4 regions of the Glutamicibacter sp. BW78 genome follow, and region 1 is predicted to be linked to each of the others. Evidence: riboswitches for the same ligand, from Rfam matches in the RefSeq annotation. Region 1 holds a riboswitch; each other region holds the start of a gene.
The links. A riboswitch is a leader RNA that binds a small molecule or an ion and turns the genes downstream of it on or off. The one in region 1 is predicted to bind thiamine pyrophosphate.

Region 1 (4,217 bases):
CGGATGCCGGCATGGTTGCACCCACAGGTGCTACTCGGACTCGTTGCGGTTGACGACCTCGCCGTGGTGCCGGCGCGTCCGCGAGCGGCGACGACGTGCCGGACGAGCTGCCTCGTCGCTGGTGGGACCGGTCTCGGCGGGCTGGCGGTTCGCCTCGCCGGTTGCCTCGCGGTTGGGGCGGTCGGATCGGCCGTGCCCGCGACCACGACGGCCGGCACCATCTCCGCCTGATTCCGAGTCGCGGCCGCGTCCGCGACCTGCATCGCGCCCCGAACGGGACCCTGATCCACGGCCCTTCTCACGTTCGGCCGGACGCTTGCCGGTTTCGCCGAGATCCTCGAGCTTCTCGCCCGACAGGCCCTGGAGCTTGCGCTGGTTGCGCGGCAGCCGACCCTTGGTCCCGGCCGGGATATCCAGATCGGTGTAGAGATGGGGTGAGGAGGAATAGGTTTCCACCGGTTCTGCCTGATCCAGTCCCAGCGCCTTGTTGATCAGGCCCCAGCGGGGGACATCGGACCAGTCAACGAACGTGATCGCCGTACCCTTTTTCCCGGCACGACCGGTGCGACCGATCCGGTGAAGGTAGGTCTTCTCGTCCTCGGGGCACTGCAGGTTGATCACGTGGGTGACGTCCTCCACATCGATGCCGCGGGCGGCCACCTCGGTGGCGACCAACACGTCGACCTTGTGGTTGCGGAAGGCCCGCAGTGCCTGCTCACGGGCGCCCTGACCGAGATCCCCGTGGATCGCACCGGCGGCGAATCCGCGGTCGATCAGTTCCTCGGACAGTTTGGCTGCCGAGCGCTTGGTCTTGGTGAAGATGATGGTGCGTCCGCGACCTTCGGCCTGCAGGACGCGGGCGACCACTTCGTCCTTATCCAGCTGGTGGGCGCGGTAGACGACCTGGCGGATGTCCTTCTTGGTGATGCCGTCGTCCTCGGGGTCCGCGGCACGGATATGCGTGGGGCGGGACATGTAGCGCCGGGCCATCGACACGACGGCGCCGGGCATGGTGGCCGAGAACAGCATGGTCTGGTGCACGGCAGGAATCGCGGCGAGCAGGGTCTCGACGTCGGGCAGGAAACCCAGATCGAGCATCTCGTCGGCTTCATCCAGGACCACGATGCGGATGTTCTTGAGGTTCAGGTGCTTCTGCTTATGCAGGTCGATCAGACGCCCCGGGGTGCCGACCACCAGTTCGACGCCGGCCGTCAGCTGTTCGATCTGCGGCTCGTAGGCCCGGCCGCCGTAGATCGTGGCGATGCGTGCGTTGCGCTTGGTCGCTGCCTTCTGGATGTCGGCGGAGACCTGGTTGGCCAGTTCACGGGTCGGGGCCACGATGAGAGCCTGCGGGGCGCCGGGGCTGGGCAGCTTGTCATAGTCGGGATCATCCCGGCCGATGACGCGTTGCAGGGCAGGAATACCGAAACCGAAAGTTTTGCCGGTACCGGTTTTAGCCTGTCCGATGATGTCGTGGCCGGCCAGGGCGACCGGCAAGGTCATCGCCTGAATCGGGAAGGGGTGGATGATGCCGGCATCGGCCAGGGACTCAACGATGTCCTCCCGGACACCGAAATCGGCGAAGGTCTGTTCGGGCAGTTCGTGCGGGGCATCCTCGGAGGCGAGGAGACCGTCGACCGGAAGCTCGATGGTTCCGGTGTCATCGGTCAGTTGTTGCTCAGTTTTCAATGAAATCTCATTCGTTTAGGCGCCGGGGCTCGGTGTGCTCGACGTCCTCTGAAAACGGAGAGCGGAGTCCACCGCAGCAGCGGCGCGTCCAGCGGAGCCGATCGCGGGCTAACCAGCGCGAATGAACGCGCAAAAGGTGCAGGTTCGCTGGGAATTCCTGCCAAGTAAATGCGTCTGGTACGACCGGGCATCCTTGTCTACCCCCTCAGTCTAACGTGCCGCGACATAAACACCGCCCCGGGACCTGGCCGCGCGTGGTGTGAGTTACGCTGGAGCCGAACCACGGGAGCCCGCAGACGGGCTGAGAGGGTGCTGCCGCCGTAGAACGGCTCCGAGCGCCGACCGAGAGACCTGATCCGGATCATGCCGGCGGAGGGAAGGTAGCGAAGCATGCATTGTGCCGTCATCGGTGCCGGGATCATCGGCTTGTCGATTGGCTGGGAACTGGCCCGCAGCGGATACCAGGTCACCGTGATCGACCCGGCCCCCGCAACGGGGGCCACCCACGCCGCGGCCGGAATGCTCGCCGCCGTCACCGAATTTCATTATCAGGAACGCGAATTGCTCCACCTCTCGGTTCCTGCTGCCGCAGCCTGGCCACAGTGGGCCCAAGCAGTGGAAACCGCCAGCGGACGGTCCACCGGCTTCGAGGCCTGCGGCACGCTGGTGGTCGCCGCCGATGCGGCCGACCGTGCCGACCTTTCGGTGCTGGCCGAAGCCCAACGCGCCGTCGGACTGGGAATCGGGGAGCTGGGAACTGCTGCGGCCCGCGAAATCGAGCCCCTGCTGGCCCCCCGGTTGGCCGGCGCCTTCCACGCCCCCGCGGACGCCAGGACCGACCCGCGTCGCACCGCCGAAGCCCTGGTGGCCGCCCTCGAGTCCGAACCCGGGGTGGCCTTTTACCGCCAGCGGGCGACCGCCGTCGTCCAGGGGGAGCGCGGGCCCACGGTGCAGACCGTCAGCGCCGACGGAGAACTGGCCGAAATCGAAGCCGATGAAGTCATCGTGGCCACCGGAACAGGAAGGATCGGCGAGCACGGGGCGCCGGGGGAGGGCCTGACCGGATTGCCAGCGATCCTGCGGCTTCCCGTGCGCCCGGTATTCGGCGACGTCCTCAGGTTGCGGCCCACCGCCACGGCCCCCCGTCCGGCGGGTTCCACGGTGCGTGCGCTGGTCTCCGGACAGCGGGTCTACATCCTGCCGCGTCGCGACGGTGAAGTCATCGTGGGCGCCACCGAACGCGAAGATGACCAGGCCGGAGTCAGCGTGGAGGGGGTGCACCGGTTGCTGCGTGATGCGCTGCGTGTCATGCCTGCCCTGGCCCACTACGAATTGGTGGAACTGACGGCCCGCGCCCGTCCCTCGACTCCCGATCACTTGCCGTTGCTCGGACGCATTGGCCCCGGATTGATCGCCGCCACGGGATTCCACCGCCATGGTGTCCTGCTCAGTGTGGCGGCTGCGGCGGCAGTCCGCACGCTACTCGCCCCGGCGCCCGAGGCCACCGCGCCACGTTCGCCCCCGACCATCCTTGACCCGACCCATCTGGCATCCTTCGACCCCTGGAGATTCTCATGAACGACACCAAGGCCCCACTGATCCTCAACGGACAGGCCGAGCCCCATGCCGAACTCAGCGTGCTGGAGCTGATCCGGCGCGAGACCGGTCTGGCGCTGGGCACCGATGGCCGCACCGCCGAGGGGACGAGTCCTGGTCTAGCGGCAGCGGTCAACGACGAGGTCGTCCCTCGCTCGGCGTGGGCCGGAACCCCGTTGCAGCCAGGCGATCGCATCGAGCTGCTCTCGGCGGTGCAAGGTGGCTGAAGTAGCCCACACCGATGACCTGGTCGTGGACGGAACCCGGTTCAGCTCACGATTGATCACCGGCACCGGCGGCGCCCCCGGCCAGGACGTCCTTGAAGCGGCACTGATTGCCGCAGGAACCGAACTCACCACGGTGTCGATGCGCCGCCATGCGGTGGTCCCGGGCCGCGAATCCATTTTCGCGTTGCTGAGCCGCCTGGGGATCCGCTTACTGCCCAATACTGCGGGATGCCATACGGCACGTGAAGCAATCCTGACCGCCAAAATGAGCCGCGAAGCGGTGGATACCGACTGGGTCAAACTCGAGGTCATCGCCGACGACGAATCATTGCTGCCCGATATTCCCGAACTGCTCAGCGCTACCGAGGAACTGGTCGCCGACGGTTTCAAGGTCTTCGCCTACACCAACGACGACCCGGTGGCAGCCCAGCGGCTCGAGGACCTGGGGTGCACGGCCGTGATGCCGCTGGGCGCGCCCATTGGCACCGGGCAGGGGATCCTGAACCCGCATAACATCGAATACATTGCCTCACGGTTGACGGTCCCCGTCGTGCTTGACGCCGGCATCGGTACCGCCTCTGACGCGGCCCTGGCCATGGAGCTGGGTTGCGACGCCGTCCTGTTGGCCACCGCCGTCACCCGGGCGCAAGAGCCGGCGTTGATGGCCGAGGCGTTCAGGCATGCGGTACGTGCCGGTCGACTGGC
Region 2 (4,217 bases), on a different contig from region 1:
CTTCGGCATGGCGTGCCGCTAGCTGGCGACCGGATTCCGAGGCCCCGGCCTGGAACAGGACCGGCCGGCCTTGCGGGCCCCGGGGCACGTTCAGCGGCCCGGCAACACCGAAATGCTCGCCGTCGTGGTTGATGGGCCTGACTTTCTCGGGATCGGCGAAGAACCCCGAACGATCGGCGAGCACCGCGTCATCGGCCCAGGAATCCCAGAGGGCCAGCGCGACGTCGATGAATTCGGCGGCCCGGGCATAACGTTCGGGACTGGCCGGCATGGAATCCATCGAGTGGTTGCGCGCCTCGGCGTCGAACATCGAGGTGACCACATTCCACCCGATGCGCCCGGCGCTGAGGTGATCCAGCGAGGCGAGCATCCTGGCAGCGTGGTACGGGGTGTAGAAGGTCGTGGAGACGGTGGAGATCAGCCCGATGCGGCTGGTGCTCCGCGCCATGGCGGCCAGCGCCGTCAACGGTTCGAAGAACCACCGGGGGCCGGCTGCCGGGTTTCCCGCCGAGTGTCCGTCGGCGAAGAACACGGCATCGAAGAGGCCGGCCTCGGCGGTTTGGGCCAACCGTTCGTAATGCTCGATGCTGCCCAGTTGCTCAACCGCAGAGTCCGGGTGGCGCCACGCTGCCTGGTGGTGCCCGCAGGCGTTGAGGAAGGCGTTGAAATGTAGTTGGCGTGGTGCCGTTTCGGCTGTGTTGATGGGGTGTGTGCTCATCTCTAGTTCATCACCAGTCCGCCGTCGACCACCAGATTCTGCCCGGTGACCGCACGGGCCCAGGGGGAAGCGAAGAACAGGATGGCGTCGGCGAATTCGGCCGGTGTGGTGACCTTGCGCAAGGGGGTGGAGGAGGCGATGAAGTCGAAGACCTCTTCGGGGGTCGCGGCGCTGGCGTCCGTGGTGCGTAGTAGACCACCGGAGACCATGTTCACCGAGACCTGGTGTTGGCCCAGGTCGGCGGCGAGTGTTCGGGTCAGGGCCAGCAGGGCGGCTTTGGAGGCGGTGTAGTCGTGGTACGGGACCACGGGGTTTTGGAAGAGGTTGGTGCCGATGTTGATGATCCGCCCGAAGCCCTGTTTACGCATCCCCGGCAGCGCCGCCTGGGCGGTGTTCAGTGCGCCGCGAACACTACCGGAGAACTGGGTGGTGAACTCCTCCCAACCAATCTCTGCGGCCGAGGATCGGGCCTCGCCATTGAAGGAGAAATCGGCCAGCGCGTTGTTCACCACGGTGGTCACGGGGGAACCGAAATGGGCCTGGGAGGCCACGAGCATGGCGGTGACCTGCGCCGGATCGGTGACATCTGCCTGGACTGCCAGGGCACGGTCGGGCCCCAGACCGGCAGCAAGTTTCTCGGCGGCTTCGGCGGACTGCCGGTAGTTGATGACGACGCGGGCGCCTTGTGCGGCGAAGGCCTGCACGATATGACGGCCCAAACCGCGGGCGCCCCCGGTGACAAGGACAATCTGGTCTGAGAGGTTCATTTGGTCTCGCTTTCATGGCTGCCGAGGGCAGGTGGTGGTGGAAATGAAGGGGATCGTTGCGGGCAGCATCGCCCGGGGGAGAGAGGTGAGGGCCCCGTGAGACACGCGGGGAGCACGGTGGTCGTGCTGTGGTGTCCGACGGTGGAGAGCAGGCTGCGCAGGAGAGGTTTCAGCTGGGCCGCAGCTGGCGGGCAGAGGCTAAACCGCTGGCCGAGAGACGGCACGGCAGGATGCGGAGCGCCAGGGTGGACGCAACCAACGCATGGCGACATCGGGCCGTGGGGTGGCGGTCCGGCAGGACCTTCCAACATGGAGGTTTAGGTGAAGAAGCACCTGCAACATCCCTTCGCTAGTTCGAACTAGATCAGGTTCAACGGGTGTTCTCTCAGCCAGAAATCATGGCACCCCGTGTCACTGCACCACACCCTACACACTTCACGCAGCGATTCGACAACTTCGTGTCCACGTGTACAGTCTGTGCTGAACACGGGAGTCCGGTGAGCCGGGCTGAGAGGAAGCTGATCAAGCTTCGACCGTCGAACCTGATCTGGGTCATGCCAGCGCAGGGAGGCAAAACTCTAAATCCCGTGCCCTGTTCACTCAACAGAAGGGGCACGACAGTGCACTCAATAACGCCGCCATCCACCACGCCACTACCGGCGCGACGACGCTTTTCCTTCGACCTCAAGGACCTGGTGCTCATCGTGGTCCTGGGGGTCGTCTTCGGATTCCTCTACTGGGCGTTGGTCCAGGCATCGGCCGGGCTGACCCTGCTGATGGGCCCGTTCGGGGACCTCTCCTCGCATCTACTCTTCGGCGGGTGGCTCATCGTGGCCCCGATCGCCGTCGCCATCATCAGACGACCCTTCGCCGGGATCCTCGCGGAGGTCATTGCCGGTGGGGTGGAGGTCGTTTTCCTCGGCTCGACGGCAGGACCCATGCTTTTCCTGGTGGCCGCCATCCAAGGTCTGGGCAGCGAACTTCCCTTCGCCCTGCGTCGCTACCGGTCTTTCAGCTGGCTCACCTACGCTTGCTCCGGACTACTCGGAGCAGGATTGGCCTTCGCCGTCTCGGCCTTCCGTTTCGGGTGGTACGGCCAGGATTTCTTTGTCATCCGGCTCATCGTTCAACTGCTCTCCGGGCTCATTCTCGGCGGTCTCCTGGCCCGCAAGACCGTTAACGCCCTGGCTAAAACCGGCGTCGTGGACAACTACGCCATCGGCCGGGACCAGCCAACCGCCGAGGGAGCATGAAACCGGCAAGCACGCCGGTAGTCGTGCTTGAGAACGTGACCGTAACCTACCCCCGAAGGCAGGTGCCGGTCCTGGATCGGGTGACCTTGAGTCTCGAAGCAGGCGAACAGGTCATCATCCTGGGGCCCTCGGGGGCCGGAAAGTCGACGCTTTTAAACCTGATGACCGGGGTCATCCCGCATTCGGTGGCGGCACGGTTCACTGGCCGGGTCCTCGTCGCTGGTCAGGACACCGCTCACACCGGCGTCGCCGAATTGTCACGGACCGTCGGCGTCCTGGCCCAGGACCCCGAATCGGCGATGTGCATGCCCGATGTGCAGCGGGAGATCGCCCTTCCACTGGAGAACCATGCGGTACCCCCACGACAGATCGAGGGCCTGATCGATGAGGTGCTGGAACAGGTCAACGGAGCCAGCCTCAAGGACAGGTCAACACGGCAACTCTCCGGTGGCCAAGGTCAACGGGTTGCCTTGGCGGCCAGTCTGGTCGTGGAGCCGCCGGTGCTGCTGCTCGACGAACCCACCTCGATGCTTGACGCCGAAGGCATCTCCTCGGTGCGCCGGTCCATCGACCGGGCGGTGCACGACCGTGGCCCCGCCGTGGTGCTGGTGGAACACCGCATCGACGAGTATGCGGGAGCCGACGGTGTGGCGGGGCTTCCCGGACGGGCCATCGTGCTCGACGCCGAAGGGGCCCTGATCGCTGACGGCCCCACACGGACCGTGTTAAAACAATCGGCACGCCAGCTCGTGGACGCCGGGTGCTGGACACCGTTGGAAACCGAGCTGCAGGCTGCATGCGGCACCGAAGGCGGTTTGGCATCGCCCATCGTCCGCGAAGAATTGCTGCACTGGGCGGAGGGCCAACCAACGGTTCCGCAGCCGACGCAGGCCACCGACAGCGTGGTCCTCTCAGCCCGGGGCCTCTCGATCACCCGGGCGCCAATCCCTGCCCGGAAACGACGCCGCGAACCCGCGGTGATCAGCCCCCAACTTGAAGGCATCGACCTGGAACTACGCTCCGGGGAGATCGTCGCCCTGTTGGGCGCCAACGGGACGGGCAAGACCAGTCTGTTGCTCGCGCTCGCCGGGCTGCTGCAACCACTTGCCGGCACGATATCGGGGGACCGCCCCGGGCTGGTGTTCCAGAACCCCGAACACCAATTCGTGGCCACCACGGTCCGAGAAGAAGTTGGCCATGGCCTGCCGGCGCTCATCAATGGTCGTCCTGCCCAGGAGAAGATCGATGACCTGCTGGCCGAACACCGGCTGACGCATCTGGCCGCGAGCAACCCGTTCCGACTCTCGGGCGGGGAAAAGCGGCGGCTCAGCGTTGCGGCCATGCTCGCTCATTCCCGCAACGTCCTGTTGGCCGACGAACCGGGTTACGGGTTGGACCGGAAAGCCACCATCTCGATGATGGGAGCCTTCCGGGACGCGGCGGCCGACGGACAGTCGATCCTGTTTTCCAGCCACGATC
Region 3 (4,217 bases), on a different contig from region 1:
GGGGACCCAGATCCCGGCGTCGATGAGCCGTTCACGGAGGGGGCCGGGAGCGAACAGCCTGGCCGGTGCGCCCTGGTAGGCCACACCGCCGCCGGGCTCCAGCACGATCACCCGATCCACGGCATCTGCCCAGGCGGTGAGCCGGTGCTCAACGATGATCATCGTTGCTCCGCTGGCGCCGAGTGCCTCGAGCACTGCGTCCCGCACTTCCAGCACCCCGTCGGGGTCGAGATTTGCTGTCGGCTCATCCAACAGGACGAGTCCGGGGCGCATGGCCAGGATCCCGGCCAGGGCCAGGCGTTGCTTCTGCCCTCCCGACAGGGACGAGGTGGGGTGGTCCAGTGGCAGGTCAAGTCCCACCGCCTGCAGGGATTCGCTGACGCGGGGCCAGATCAGCTCCGGGTCCACCGAGAGGTTCTCCGCGCCAAAGGCGACGTCGTCCCCCACCCGGGCCTGGACGACCTGGGTTTCGGGGTCCTGCTGCATCAGACCGGTCCGGCCGCGGGCTGCCGCAGCCGGTAAACCGTCAATCAGTAGTTCCCCGGCCGAGGCGTTGTCCTCGTCATCCTGCAGCACCCCGGCCAGGGCGTGCATGAGCGTCGATTTTCCGGCGCCAGAGGGGCCGACGAGCAACACTTTTTCCCCGGCCTGGATGTCGAGGTCCAAACCCAAGACTGCGGGCGTCTCCCGCCCGGCGTGCTGCCATCCCCAACCGCGGGCGCGGACCGCAGCAGCACGGACGTCGCCGACCCCGGCGGCCGGTGGAGAGCCGCGGGTTCCGGTCGGTGCATCAGAGGTCATCGATTCACCCTAGAACCCGTTCCTGGGCGGCCTTCCGCGAAGCCATCGAGGACAACGCCCCGGTCCGTGAGAGCGCGCGCGTCAGCGCCCACGACCCCAGGCCGGCGATGATCAGCCCCGAAATGGCCATGAACACCACGTAGGCCAGTTTCATGCTCGCCGTGTATTCGGGGAACCAGGAGAAGACGAAGGCGTCGTTCACTCCCCCGAAGATCCCGGTCAGCATTCCGGCGAACAGGGCCACCGGCAGCGACCAGCGGCGGTAGAGCAGCAGCGCAAAAACGATTTCGGCGCCGAGCCCCTGGATGATTCCCGAGGCCCAGACCGTCCAACCGTATTCCGATCCCAGCAGCGAGGAAACGACGGCCGCGACCATCTCGCAGAACAGTGCTGCGCCTGGTTTGCGGATGATCAGGGCCCCCAGGACCGCGGGGAAGAGCCACATTCCGGCCAGCAGGGCCGATGAGGGCGGGAAGGCGACGAAAATGACGTCGAAGACGTGGTGGGTGGTGTTCCAGGCCCAGAAGATCACGCCGGAGGCCACGGCGATGACGGAGGCCACGACGATGTCCACGACCCGCCAGGTGTATCGGGCGGTCGGTGCCGCCGAAAGGGTGCTGCTCATAGGGTGTTCCTCCTTGGTTTCAAGGAGGGGAGGACTCCGCGGCGGATCCGCGTGTCCTGAGATTCTCGACTCCCTTCGCCGGTACGAGCCGGAGCAGGTTCGAGGGTCTGCGGTGATCCGCACTCTCAGCGTCGAAGTTTCCGGCCGTGGCCGGGCGACGACGCTCCCCTGTCGTAGGTCATTCAGTGGGGCCCAGTCTACAGCGCGTTATGCTGGGCAGGTAATCACCTACCGACGGGAGAATCGTTCGTGAACGCATTATTGAAGATCGTCGGCACGGTCGTGTCGATCGGCGCCGGTTTTGTCGGCGGCAAGCTCGTGGACACCATCTGGTACAAGGTCACCGGAGAGAAGCCCCCGAAGCCGAACGACAAGGAAGCCCAGGCCGAGGCGTCGATGCGTCATGCCCTCGGGTTCGCCGTGGTCTCCGCAGTCGTGGCCGCAGTGATCCAGGTTTTGACCAACCGTGGCACGCAGAAGGCCATTGCCCGTTTCAACCACACGGCCGACGAGGTCTGACCCCTCGTTAGCGACCTTCGTCCAGGCGACGCTGGGCCTCGGAGACCACTTCATTGAGGTCATCGAGGACCAGCGTCTCCTGTTTAAGGTGTCTGGTCCGGTACCCGGCACGGCCGACCATATGTGCTGTCACCGGTGCGGTCAGCAACTGGAAGAACCAGGCCAGCAACAGCACCGGCACGGCGGACCAGGCCCTGATCTGCAGGGCGACGGAGAGCAGCATCAAGAATAATCCGAGGACTTGCGGCTTGGTGGCCGCATGCATGCGGGAAAAGAGGTCGGGGAAACGCAGCAGACCGATGCCTGCGGCGACGGACAGCAGGGCGCCGAGGATCATGCAGATCGCGACCATCCATTCCAGGACGAGGTCCAGCGTCCCGCCGTCGGCGAGGCCAAACACGATCATGGGGATCTCCGATCGGTGACGTAGCGCGCGATGGTGACCGAACCGATGAAGGCCACCAGGGAACCGACGACGATGAACACGATGTGGTTCAGATGCCGGTTCACGACCATATCCACGCAGAGCCCACACAGGATGATGATCAGCAGGACATCCAGGGCCAGGGTCCTATCAAGGATCGAGGGGCCCCTGGCTAGCCGGATCAGGGCCATGACGGCGCCGAGGGCCAGGGCGATACCGGCCACCCACGCGGCAACGAGGATCATGGTTGCTCCTTCATCGGTCGGTTCGTTCGTTCTGCGACGTCGGGCCCGTCGGCACCTTCGGCATTGAGTGCCTCCAGTTCCTCCCGGCTGCCCATCATCCGGATGATCCGGGCTTCGATGGCCCTGACCTGGCGCCGGAAGTCTTCGGCCTCCTGCACCGTATTGATGTCCAACACGTGAAGGTAGAGCGTGGAGGTTGTCCTGTCGATTTCCACGACGAACGAACCCGGGATGAGGGTCAGCACATGCCCCAGGGCCGTGGCCATCAGGTCCTCCTGGCTGCGCATGCGGATACCGATGACCGCGTTGCGCACCTTCGGCCCGCGGCGCAGCACGACCAGTACCACCTGGACGCTCGCCCTGACGATTTCGCGCAGGAACAACAGCGAGAACACCAGGGCCTGCCAGGGGTTGAAGCGGCCGCTGAGCTCAACGGGAGGCAGTTTGAAGGTCATCACCACTGCCAGGGCGATCAGGAACCCGAAGATCAGGTTCCCCGGGCTGAAGTCCCGCCAGAGGGCTCCCCAGACGAGGACCAGCCAGATGATGAGGGGAAGTTCGATGAGGAAGCGGGCGCGCCGGCGTCGTGCTCTGGCCCGGGCGCTGCGGGCACTGGTGAGTAGTTCCGAGGGGCGGGCGGGGCGGGGATGACGGTGGGGGCTCATTTTCCGCCTCCCGCCGGGGAGTCGCCGAGAACTGCCTCAATATAGGGGGTGCGTTCGAGCATCTGCTGCGAGGCCTGGTCGGCCAGGTCGAAGAGCGGGCCGGCGAAGATGGTCAACGCCATGCCCAGTGCCACCAGCACCCCCGTGGCGAAGACCATGGTCGGGGGCAGTACCGCCGCATCCCCCCGTCCGCTGAGGCGGTGCGGCAAGGTCTTGACCCCTGTCGCCCCGATGTCCGGGCGGCGGGCTTCTTCGGCGGCAATGAGCAGGATCGGGTCGGCATCCTCGGCGTCTTCGGCGCGGCGCCAGAACGCCCGGTTCCAGACCCGGGCGACGGCCAGCAGGGTGAGCAGGGAGGTCAGCAGCGCCCCGGCCAGCAGCACCCAGGCCAGCGGTGTGCCCAGGTCCACGCCGCCGCGCAGCAACCCGACCTTGCCCAGGAACCCGGAGAAGGGAGGGATGCCGGCCAGGTTCATGGCCGGGATGAAGAAGAGTACGGCCAGCACCGGTGACAGCTTGGCCAGCGAGCCGAGCCGGTCCACGTTGGAGGTCCCGCCCCGTCGTTCCATCAGCCCGGCGACCAGGAACAGCGAAGTCTGCACGATGATGTGGTGGGCGACGTAGTAGACCGTGGCCGCCAGGGCAACGGCGCTGCCGGTGGCCACCCCGAACATCATGTATCCGATGTGGCTGGTCAGTGTGAAGGAGAGCATGCGTTTGAAATCGGCCTGGGCGAGGGCGCCGAGGATCCCCACGAGCATGGTTAGCAGGGCGACGACCAACAGGGCCGTATTCAACCGCCCCCCGGGGAAGAGCAGGGTTTCGGTGCGGATGATCGCATAGACACCCACCTTGGTCAGCAGTCCGGCGAATACGGCGGTCACCGGCGCCGGGGCTGTCGGGTAGGAGTCGGGCAGCCAGAAGGACAGCGGGAACAC
Region 4 (4,217 bases), on a different contig from region 1:
GACAAGAAGGGCTACGACGTCGAACTTACTGACGCCGACGCCGCTCCGGTCTTCTCGGGCGTTGCCTCGGGTGACCTGGACCTGACCATGGACGTCTGGATGCCGCTGACGCATAAGGACTACTTGGAAAAGTACGGCGACAAGATGACCAAGTTGGGCACCTGGTACGACGATGCCAAGCTGACCATCGCCGTTAACGAGGACGCCCCGATCGATTCGCTGGATCAGCTGGCGAAGAACGCCGATAAGTTCGGCAACACGATCTACGGCATCGACCCGGGCGCCGGCCTGACCAAGGCCACCCAGGAGAACGCCATCCCGGACTACGGTCTGGAGAAGATGGACTTCAAGACATCCTCTACCCCAGCCATGCTGAGCCAGCTGAAGAAGGCCACCAAGGCAGGCGACGATATCGTTGTTACCCTGTGGCGTCCGCACTGGGCCTACGATGAGTTCCCGATCAAGGACCTGAAGGACCCGAAGGGTGCCATGGGCAAGGCCGAAACCATCACCTCCTATGGCAATAAGGACTTCGAGGAAAACTACCCGGGACTGACCGAGTGGCTGAACGACTTCAAGATCGACGACGAGAAGCTGTTCTCCTTGGAGAATGCGATGTTCAACGACACCGACACCGACGATTATGCGCCGATCGTCGATAAGTGGATCTCCGAGAACCAGGAATACGTGGATTCACTCACCGAGAAGTAGTCACGATTAATCGGCAGGCGCCACGGCGCTTTCCGTAACGAAAGACCCGGCCCACGCGCAGTGTGGGCCGGGTCTTTCATGTGTTCTCGATGGACGTGGCCCGATCGATTCAGCCGATCGAACGCATGATCTTCCGTTTGGCCCAGCCGAACGGCGGGTAGATGGCCTTCAGGGTGTCGACCCGGGCAGTCTTGGATAGCACCGGACGCTGCTGGCTGAAGGTGTCGAACCCGAACTTGCCGTGGTAGTTCCCCGTCCCCGAGGCCCCGACACCCCCGAAGGGTAGCGCCGGAACGGCCAGATGCATGCTGCACACGTTATGGGCGATGGCGCCGGCCCGCACCTGATCCTCGAAAGACGTGTGCAGGCGGGGGCGCTCACTGAATAAGTACGCGGCCAGCGGCGAGGGCCGAGAGTTGATGAACCGCACGGCATCGTCGAAACGGTCGACCTGGATGATCGGCAGAATCGGACCGAAGATCTCCTCCGTCATCACCGGCGCCGCCGGATCGACGTCGGCCAGAACCGTGGGCGCGATGTACCTCGAGTCAGCATCGCTGGATCCACCGGCCACCACGCGTCCCTGCCCCAGGAAGGAGGCCAGCCGAGAGAAGTGCGAGGCGTTGATGATGCGTCCATAGTCCTTACTGCCGGAGGGATCCTTGCCATAGAAAGCGGCGATCGCCCGGGGCAGCTGCTTTTCCAGTTCGGCCGCCGCCGTGGCCCCAACCGCCAACACGTAGTCCGGGGCGACACAGGTCTGTCCGGCATTCATGAACTTCCCGTGGGCCAGCCGCCGGGCAATCGCGGCGAAGTTCCCGTCCGCTACCACCGCAGGACTCTTGCCACCCAGCTCGAGGGTCACCGGAGTCAATGTTTCGGCGGCGGCCCGGGCCACGATCTTCCCGACCCGCTCGCCTCCGGTATAGAAAATATGGTCGAAATCCATCTTCAGCAGTTCAGCTGTCGTCTCGGCTGCCCCCTCCAGGACGGCAACGGCACGCCGATCCAGATACTGCGGGATGAGGGAGGCCATCACCGCGGAGGTGGCCGGAGCCAGTTCGGAGGGTTTGAGAACCACGGTGTTCCCTGCCGCCAGGGCACCGACCAGCGGTCCCAACAGCAGCAGGACCGGGTAGTTCCATGGAGCGATGACCAGAACCATACCCAAGGGCCGTGCCTGCACACGAGCCGACGCCGGCTGCAAGGACAGCGGAACCTTCACCTGCTCATCGGCCATCCAGTCGCCCAGATATAACTGGGCATGATCGATTTCGGCTTTCACCCGGTCCACTTCGGTCAACCGCGATTCGGCCGCCGGTTTACCCAGATCCGACATCAACGCGTCACATAGGTCCTGCTCATGATCCTGGATGAGGCGTTCGAGGGCCTTGAGCTGGGCACTGCGGAACCTCCTCGGATGGGCCAGCCGAGAATCGGAGGCATCGCGGAGCCTGAGGGCCGCGGTGGCCGGGAGTTCGGCTTCGGGGCCCGCCTGCACGATAGGCGCGGCAACTGCTGAGGAACGGGAGCGTCGATTCGTGGCCATGGGTACGACACTAGCGCGGGGACGGTCCCTGGGGCATCCAACGGGTTTGCCGCCCCCGGCGGGGGACTGTAGGCTCACGATCACTGACACGGGGTGTCCGCCACCGGCGCGGACTGAGAACATACCCGGCAAGAACCTGATCTAGTTCGTACTAGCGGAGGGATGTCGCCCATGCACCAACATGCGCAAACCTTGACCTATTCACCTACCGACCCGTCTGTTTCGGCGGTGATCGCATGAGCACGCCGACTCCCGGGACCGGGATCTACCTCGTCGCCAACTCAGCCAGCACCGCGGGACGGCCACTAGCGGATATCGTGGCCGACGCCGTCGCCGCCGGTGTGGGGACCATCCAGCTGCGGTGCAAGGACCTGTCGGCCCGCGAGTTCCTGGCCGAGGCGACCGCCTGCGCCGAACACACAGCCGACCGAGCCCTGCTGCTCCTCAACGACCGGGTGGACGTCTACCTGGCGGGCCGCGCCGCAGGGATCCGGGTGGACGGGGTCCATATCGGACAGAAGGACCTACCGGTCGAACTCGTCAGGTCCCTCATCGGACCCGACGCCGTGCTGGGGCTCAGCGCCAGCACCGAGGAGCATTTCGCTGCAGTGTCCACACTGCCGGCGGGCACCATCGACTATCTGGGCACCGGCGCCGTGCGGGCCACCCCCACCAAGAAGGATCATCCGACTCCCCTGGGGTTCTCCGGCCTGACTTCGTTGATCTCCCAGGCCCCGCTGCCCTGCGTGGCGATCGGCGGGCTGGGTTCCGGCGATGCCGGTGAGGCCCACGCCGCCGGGGCCATCGGCATGGCCGTCGTGCGGGCCATCTGCTCCGCCGAGAACCCCCGGGATGCTGCTGCGGCGCTGGTGGATGAATGGACCCGGGCATCACGGACGGTGAACGCATGAGCGCCTCGAGAATCCCCAACATCCTCTCCATCGCCGGTGCCGACCCCTCCGGCGGGGCGGGCATCCAAGCCGACCTGAAATCGATCGCCGCCTGCGGCGGCTACGGTATGGCCGCCATCACCGCCCTGACCGCCCAAAACACCCGAGGAGTCACCGGGGTCCATACCCCGCCGGCGGAATTCCTCACCCAACAACTCGAGACGGTCTCCGCCGATGTCCGCATCGATGCGGTGAAGATCGGCATGCTGGCCACCGCCGAGGTCATCGAGGCCACCACCTCCTGGCTGGGCGCCCGCCCGGGCACCGCCGTCGTCGTGGACCCCGTGCTGATCTCCACCTCGGGAGACCGCTTATTGGAGCACGACGCCGAGGCGGCCTTGCGTCGGCTGCTCCCGTTGGCCGATGTCCTGACCCCGAACATCGCGGAGTTGGCGGTATTGCTCGGGGAACCGGCATCAACCCGGTGGGAAGACGTCGTGGACCAGGCGACCCGTCTGGCGGAACGCTATTCGGTCCTGGTCTTGGCCAAGGGGGGCCACCTCTCCGGCCATCGATGCCCGGATGCCCTGGTCGGCCCCGACGGCGTCCTCGCCGCTGTGGAGGGTGCGCGCATCGATACCCCGAACACCCACGGGACCGGTTGCTCGCTGTCCGCGGCGCTGGCCACCCTCTGGGCCGGCTGTGGGGACTGGGGAGATGCCCTGCGTCTGGCCCGTGGCTGGCTCGAAGGTGCCCTCTACCGTGCCGATGAACTCGAGGTCGGGGGCGGGCATGGTCCGGTGAACCACTTCGGTGCACTCTGGGACGGCGCAGCGGTACCAACGGCGGGGGCCTTGCTGACCACCTGGTGGAATGATCTGTCGGCACTGCGTTCGGGGATCGACGATCTGCCGTTCATCCGCTTACTCCGTGACGGAACCCTGCCCTCCGAGGATTTCCACTTCTATCTGGCCCAGGATTCGTTGTATCTGCGGACCTACTCGCGGGTCCTCTCCCGCGCTGCAGAATTGGCTCCAAACCGTGAGGAACAGCAGTTTTGGGCTTCC

Region 2: it holds a riboswitch for thiamine pyrophosphate, as region 1 does, so the genes downstream of both, CIK75_RS07935 (ECF transporter S component) here and thiO (glycine oxidase ThiO) in region 1, are expected to answer to the same signal.
Region 3: it holds a riboswitch for thiamine pyrophosphate, as region 1 does, so the genes downstream of both, CIK75_RS06450 (ECF transporter S component) here and thiO (glycine oxidase ThiO) in region 1, are expected to answer to the same signal.
Region 4: it holds a riboswitch for thiamine pyrophosphate, as region 1 does, so the genes downstream of both, thiE (thiamine phosphate synthase) here and thiO (glycine oxidase ThiO) in region 1, are expected to answer to the same signal.

Annotation. Positions count from the first base shown of each region.
Region 1 is NZ_NRGU01000038.1:450,929-455,145, forward strand. Features, by position in the region: gene CIK75_RS12410 (site-specific DNA-methyltransferase) at 1-13, opposite strand, end outside; gene CIK75_RS12415 (DEAD/DEAH box helicase) at 31-1,689, opposite strand; TPP riboswitch at 1,962-2,085, shown strand; gene thiO (glycine oxidase ThiO) at 2,080-3,267, shown strand; gene thiS (sulfur carrier protein ThiS) at 3,264-3,512, shown strand; gene CIK75_RS12430 (thiazole synthase) at 3,505-4,217, shown strand, end outside.
Region 2 is NZ_NRGU01000031.1:260,900-265,116, reverse strand. Features, by position in the region: gene CIK75_RS07945 (LLM class flavin-dependent oxidoreductase) at 1-718, opposite strand, end outside; gene CIK75_RS07940 (3-oxoacyl-ACP reductase) at 721-1,485, opposite strand; TPP riboswitch at 1,810-1,904, opposite strand; TPP riboswitch at 1,962-2,071, shown strand; gene CIK75_RS07935 (ECF transporter S component) at 2,106-2,738, shown strand; gene CIK75_RS07930 (ATP-binding cassette domain-containing protein) at 2,774-4,217, shown strand, end outside.
Region 3 is NZ_NRGU01000030.1:422,068-426,284, forward strand. Features, by position in the region: gene CIK75_RS16645 (ATP-binding cassette domain-containing protein) at 1-801, opposite strand, end outside; gene CIK75_RS06450 (ECF transporter S component) at 806-1,426, opposite strand; TPP riboswitch at 1,480-1,606, opposite strand; gene CIK75_RS06455 (DUF4235 domain-containing protein) at 1,676-1,945, shown strand; gene mnhG (monovalent cation/H(+) antiporter subunit G) at 1,953-2,351, opposite strand; gene CIK75_RS06465 (monovalent cation/H+ antiporter complex subunit F) at 2,348-2,614, opposite strand; gene CIK75_RS06470 (Na+/H+ antiporter subunit E) at 2,611-3,279, opposite strand; gene CIK75_RS06475 (Na+/H+ antiporter subunit D) at 3,276-4,217, opposite strand, start outside.
Region 4 is NZ_NRGU01000039.1:409,353-413,569, reverse strand. Features, by position in the region: gene CIK75_RS14765 (glycine betaine ABC transporter substrate-binding protein) at 1-711, shown strand, start outside; gene CIK75_RS14760 (aldehyde dehydrogenase family protein) at 821-2,260, opposite strand; TPP riboswitch at 2,340-2,440, shown strand; gene thiE (thiamine phosphate synthase) at 2,497-3,171, shown strand; gene CIK75_RS14750 (bifunctional hydroxymethylpyrimidine kinase/phosphomethylpyrimidine kinase) at 3,168-4,217, shown strand, end outside.